2 linked regions of the Ciceribacter thiooxidans genome follow. The protein of the gene in region 1 binds, or shares a complex with, the protein of each later gene. Links are inferred from orthologs where the notes say so. Each region holds a gene or a part of one and is shown on either strand. Other genes may lie near its edges.

Region 1 (3,033 bases):
GAGCCAGGCGGCGACACTTTCGATGTCGGCTTTGGTGACCGAACGTCCGTCTTCGTTGCGCAGCAGGTTCTCAAGAAGCACCTTCATCGAGTAAGGGAGCTTCGAGACGCCTGCGAGGCCGTTCGCTTCCGCCTTGGGAAGGCTGTAATAGACGTAATCCTTGCCATTCACGGTAATCGTGGACCGGCAATTGAAACTGTCGAGTGATTTGGACACGGACATGAACCCCGCTTATTCTGATAGCCAACACATTCGTGCGGACGCCTATGCACTTCATGCACATCAGGATGCGGGTACGGCCATTTCCGCTGTCCGCACGTGAAAGTCGCGAGTGCAACCCCAAGTTCGGCACAAGGATGATATTCACGCCGACCGCTGGCGTGGTTGCAGGTCTTATAGATAATTTCTAAGAAGGGCACCAGACCAACGAATGGTGAATTTCTACAAATTTTTGCAGGGCCCGAAGGGTCTCCGCTGGAAGGCTGAAACATGCGGCTGAGTGCCGAAAATCTCTCCGCGAGGCGCGGCGAGGACTTCATCTTCGAGGACATTTCCTTCGCACTCGGTGCGGGCGAAGTAATGATCTTAACGGGGCGGAACGGGTCGGGAAAATCGACGCTCCTTCGGGTGCTGGCGGGTTTGCTGAGACCGGAGGGAGGCCGCGTGGACTTTATCGCCGCGGGAGATCACGAGAGCCGCCCTGCACGCGAGGCAAGTCATTATCTCGGCCACCGCAACGCAATGAAGCAGGAGCTGACGGTATCGGAGAACTTGGTCTTCTGGAAAGAATTCCTCAGGGATTTCGATGGGGGAAGGGGATAGCGGTCGACGATGCCGCCCATGCCGTCGGCCTCGAAGGTATTGCACATCTTCCGTTCGGCTATCTTTCCGCCGGACAGCAACGACGCTTCGCCATGGCGAAACTGCTCGTGGCTTACCGGCCTGTCTGGATTCTCGATGAACCGACCGCGGCACTCGACGCAAGTGCCGACCAGATGTTTGCCGGCCTGGTCCGCGATCATCTCGCAACCGGTGGGATCGCGATCGCCGCAACGCACCAGCCGCTGGGACTTGACGCCGCCCGTGAACTGAAAATGACCGGGTTCTCCGGCGCCCCAGGAGGTGTCTGGCAATGATGGCGCTCTTCCTGCGTGATCTCAAGCTTTCCGTCCGGGCCGGTGGCGGCGCGCTGATCGGTGTGCTGTTTTTCATGACGGTCGTCGCCGTGATCCCGTTCGGCGTTGGACCTGATCTCAACCTGCTTTCGCGTATCGGACCGGCAATCGTCTGGATCGGCGCCCTTTTGTCTGCTTTGCTCGGGCTTGACCGGCTTTTCCAGGCCGAGCGCGACGACGGATCGCTGGACCTGATGCTGATGCAGGAGTCACCTCTGGTCGTGACGGTTTTCGTGAAGTGTTTGGCGCATTGGACTGCGACGAGCCTGCCGCTCGTCATCGCCTCGCCTTTGCTTGGCCTTTTCATGAACATGAACGAGATCGCGATCGGGGCGGTGATGCTGACCCTGCTCGTCGGTTCGCCCGCCATCACGTTTATCGGTGCGGCAGGTGCGGCTGTGGCCGTGGCGCTTCCGCGCGGTGGCCTGCTCGTGTCCATCCTCGTACTTCCGCTTGCCATTCCCGTGTTGATCTTTGGCGTCAGCGCGTCCTATGCCGCGGTCGAGGACCCCGCCCCATTTATGCCGCCCTTTCTCTTTTTGATTGCGATCGTACTCTTCTTCGCCGTGATCGGCCCTGTGGCCGCTGCCGTCGCCTTGCGCAACGCCTCGGATTGATTGGTATCAATTGCAGCAAAACGGCAGTCAGGTTAGAAGTGTTCTATGAACCAAGCGAGCCTTACCATCTCCAAGATTACCGACCTTGCAAACCCCACCCGTTTTCTCGCACTTGCCAGGCGCGTGATTTCGTGGCTCGCGGTCTTGACCGCGCTGCTCTTCGTGGCTGGCCTCTATCTGAGTTTCACGACCGAGGGCGATTATCAGCAGGGCATGACGGTGCGCATCATGTATGTGCATGTGCCTGCCGCCTGGCTCTCGATGATGTGCTACACCGTCATGGCAATTTCCGCCATCGGAACGCTCGTTTGGCGTCATCCATTGGCTGACGTCTCCCACAAATCCGCAGCGCCGCTTGGTGCGGCATTCACGTTCATCGCTCTTCTCACCGGCTCCCTCTGGGGTAAGCCCATGTGGGGTACGTGGTGGGTCTGGGATGCCCGGCTCACCTCGGTCTTCGTGCTGTTCCTGATGTATCTCGGGCTTATCGCACTCAATCGTGCCGTGGATGATCCTTCCAAGGCTGCGCGGCTCAGTGCGGTACTCATTCTCGTCGGCTTCGTGAATATCCCGATTATCAAGTTCTCAGTCGAATGGTGGAACACGCTGCACCAGCCGGCGAGCGTGATACGCATGGGCGGCCCGACGATCGACGCGGAATTCCTGCGGCCGCTACTGGTGATGGCGATCGCCTTCACCCTCCTCTTTTTCACGCTGCACATCGCGGCCATGCGTAACGAAATCTGGCGCCGGCGCATCGCCGTCCAGCGACGACTCGCCGCACGTATGGCAGGGCGGGAGACCTCGCAATGAGCCATGAGTTTTATATCTATGTATCTTATGGCGTGACAGGTATTGTCATTCTGGCTTTGATCGGGTGGGTCTGGCTTGATGGCCGTGCACGGCAACGTGAACTGAAGGAACTGGAAGCGGCCGGCGTTCGCCGCCGCTCGGCGACGGTGGCTGGTGATCGGCAAGCATGAGTGAAAGACTGAGGGAATCCCCGGAAAAGGGCAGAGGAGGCGTCGGCCGCTACGCTTTGGCCGTCGTGCCGCTGGCCGTTTTTCTTGTCATCGCCGGCACTGCCGGCAAGATGCTCTACGATCAGGATTTCAACGGCAAGAGCACGTCGGAGATTCCCTCCGCTCTGATCGGCACCAAGGCACCCGATCTCGAATTGCCCGCGCTTGAAGGGGCAGGGGTACCGGCGCTCACTTCCGAGGTTCTCGCGGGCAAGCTGA
Region 2 (3,070 bases), on another replicon or contig:
GCCGAGATCCTTGCTGTGTTCTTCAAACGCCGCGCGGACCTCGTCCGACACCACGCCCTTGTTGGCCCGGTAGGTCATCAGTGCATCATAGGCGATCTGACCCGAGCGGATCCGATCTTCCGCCTGCTGCACAAGATCGGAGATGCCGGGGATTTCACCGGTCAGCGAACGCGTTCCGATCAGGCCCATCACATAGGGGATGTGGAGGGCATAGTGGGTCTCGCGTGCTTCCTGATCGGGAATGCCGATCAGCGTGAAGGATGCAGGCGCCGGCTGGGTTTCCCACATGCCTTCGATGGCGGCGAGCTTCATCTTCTGGTCATGGGTGACCGAATAGCCGGATTCGTCGCCGAGGACGACGACGGAAAGCGCAGAGGCAAGGCCGAAGGAGGCCGCAACGGCAATCGACCGTCGCGCAAGCTCCGTGTGGCGCCCCTTCAACAGGTACCATGCGGAGACGCCGAGCACGAACACGGAGGCGGTGACGTAGCCAGCCGAAACCGTATGGACAAATTTCGCCTGCGCGACTTGGTTGAAGACGACGTCGAAGAACGATGTCATTTCCATGCGCATCGACATCGGATTGAACTCGGCCCCGACCGGGTTCTGCATCCAGCCGTTGGCGATGAGAATCCAGAGAGCCGACAGGTTCGAGCCGATCGCCACGAGCCAGGCAACGACCAGGTGGGCGCGCTTGGAGAGCTTGTCCCAGCCGAAGAAGAACAGGCCGACGAAGGTCGCTTCGAGGAAGAAGGCCATCAGCCCCTCGACTGCGAGCGGCGCGCCAAAGATGTCGCCGACATAATGGCTGTAATAGCTCCAGTTCATGCCGAACTGGAATTCCATGGTAATGCCGGTGGAGACTCCCAGCACGAAGTTGATGCCGAACAGCGTGCCCCAGAACTTTGTCATCTGCCGCCAGATCGGACGGTCCGTCATGACATAGACCGTTTCCATGATCGCGATAATGATGGAGAGGCCGAGTGTGAGGGGTACGAAGAGAAAGTGGTACATTGCCGTCATTGCAAATTGCAGGCGTGACAGCTCGACGACGTCGATTTCCATGATCTTGCTCTCGGTTGGTCTTCGGTGATGAGCTTGGAAGGATAGGGTTCATCATATCCATGACCCGGGTCTCGTCCATGAGGTGGATCAAGGTCGTTTATCCACCCGAGAACCCCGGCCGCGCGGGCTATGGGGCGCGGATTTCGAGCGCGCGATCAGCCCATGCACGCTCCTCGGCGCGATGGGCGGCGATGACGATCGCGGCCTGGCGGAACGCCGAACGCACCCGCACGAGGACCGCGCGGGCGGTCTCTACGTCCAGTCCTTCGGTCGGCTCGTCGAGAAGCATGACGGAGGGTTGGCGCAACAGCATGCGGGCGAGCGCCAGCCTTCGCCGTTCGCCGCCCGACAGACCTTGCCCGCCCTCGCCCAGAGGATGCGCGAGGCCGCCCTTTGCGGCGACCACCTCGTCGAGGCAGGCGATCCGCAAGCTCTCCCAGAGCATGTCGTCGTCGGCCGTCGGGGCTGCAAGGCGCAGATTGTCGGCAATCGTCCCGCGGACGAGCGTGGCGCGCTGCGGCAGGTAGCCGATCAATGCGGCACGCTCCGCCTCCGGGAGACCTGCGATTGCCCGCCGTTGCAGCCAGACGCCGCCTCGTGTGGGGGCTTCCAGTCCCCGAACGATGTTGAGCAGGGTGGTCTTGCCCGCGCCGCTTTCGCCGACGAGCGCAAGCGTCTCACCGGCGCCGACGTCAAAATCCAGGCCCTCGAAAAGCGTGCGGGTCCCCCGGAGGTAACTCAAGTCTCGGCCTGACAGCATCGACCCCACGCTGCAGGCGGGGGCAGAGATCCCGTTTGACGCGATGCTGTGGCGGGCTCGTCGGCGAACTGGGTTTCGACCCGCCGCGCCGCATCCGTCATCTTGCCGAGTTCGGCGATGCCACGCGCAAGCGGGGCAGCAGTCTCCACTAGCGCGAGCGCCATGAAGAAGCCGAGCGCAGCGCTCGCCGGATCGATGCGCCCCTCGCTCGCCGCAAGTCCACCGACCAGCAGCGCACCGCCGGCCGCAACACTTCCCGCGAGGCCGATAACCAGCGTCGACATCCGGTCCACGAGATCGACCCGCGCCTGCGCCTGCTGCATCCGCCGGTGGGCGTCGAGCACGGATTGGCGGTAATCCTCGAGGCGGCCGCTTACTGCAAGTTCGGTGCGGCCACGCATCATGTCGATGAAACGCATACGCAGTGCCTGTGCCGCCCTTTGCCCGAGCCGGGACGGTTTTTGCGATGCGCGCGCCGCCAGAAGGAGCGCAGCGCCAAGTCCGAGGAGATAGCTGCCGATCTCGAGTGCAGCAATCTCCGGCAGGACGAGCCAGGCGAGCAGGAAGACTGCCGCGGCGAGCACGGAGACCGCGGTCAACCCCGGGATGACCAGCCGCAAAGCGAGACCGTCGAGGGCATCGACGTCGATGGTCAGGCGATTGAGCCTCTCGGAGCCGCGCAGACGTGACAGAAGAGTGACCGGCTTTCTCAGGATCGCCGCCAGCAGGTCTACGCGCAGGTCGGCGAGACCCTTGAGCGTGGCATCATGCGTCGCAAGCCGCTCCCCGTAACGCGCGACCGCGCGTCCAAGCGCGAGAAAGCGAACGCCGGCACTCGGCCGGAAAACATCGAAGGTCATTCCGGCGCCGGCGAGCCCGGCCATTCCCGCCGCGGTGATGAACCAGCCAGAGAGGCCGAGCAGGCCGAGCCCGGCTACGAGAACCGAAACCGAGAGCAAGATGCCAACGATCAATGCGCCGATCCGTCTCCGCCAGACGCGTCGGAAGACGCTGAACAGCGCCGTCATGGCAGGGCCTCCAGAACGATGGCGCGGTCGAAACGGGCAACGAGGCGCGGGTCGTGGGTTGCGACCACCAGTGTCGCGCCCTGCCGGCCGAGAACCTCCAGCGCCTCCACCACCTTGGCGGCTGTCGCGGGATCGAGATCCGCCGTCGGCTCGTCGGCGAAGACGACCTTTGCATCCGCATAGATGGCACGCGCTATCGTCAGACGGCGGGCCTCGC

What was found. Proteins that work in one complex are often made in the same cells at the same time.
Region 2: the proteins of ccmB (region 1) and H4I97_RS21325 are in contact, whole or in part, in a solved structure (PDB 8CE8), measured with the Escherichia coli proteins. The link is inferred for Ciceribacter thiooxidans from one-to-one orthologs.

The regions. Positions count from the first base shown.
Region 1 is NZ_CP059896.1:3,554,753-3,557,785, forward strand. The notes cover bases 1-2,962. They hold ccmB (heme exporter protein CcmB), read left to right. Parts: upstream 1-1,132; coding sequence 1,133-1,792; downstream 1,793-2,962. Other genes in these bases: H4I97_RS17570 (heme ABC transporter permease), read left to right, coding at 1,838-2,605; ccmD (heme exporter protein CcmD), read left to right, coding at 2,602-2,775; H4I97_RS17580 (DsbE family thiol:disulfide interchange protein), read left to right, coding at 2,772-2,962. Also shown: more of H4I97_RS17580, read left to right, coding at 2,963-3,033. UniProt on the Escherichia coli protein: Required for the export of heme to the periplasm for the biogenesis of c-type cytochromes.
Region 2 is NZ_CP059897.1:722,793-725,862, reverse strand. What follows is about bases 1-2,999. They hold H4I97_RS21325 (ATP-binding cassette domain-containing protein), read right to left. Parts: upstream 1,808-2,999; coding sequence 1,193-1,807; downstream 1-1,192. Other genes in these bases: cydD (thiol reductant ABC exporter subunit CydD), read right to left, coding at 2,850-2,999; H4I97_RS21320 (ABC transporter transmembrane domain-containing protein), read right to left, coding at 1,804-2,853; H4I97_RS21330 (cytochrome ubiquinol oxidase subunit I), read right to left, coding at 1-1,065. Also shown: more of cydD, read right to left, coding at 3,000-3,070. UniProt on the Escherichia coli protein: Part of the ABC transporter complex CcmAB involved in the biogenesis of c-type cytochromes; once thought to export heme, this seems not to be the case, but its exact role is uncertain. Responsible for energy coupling to the transport system.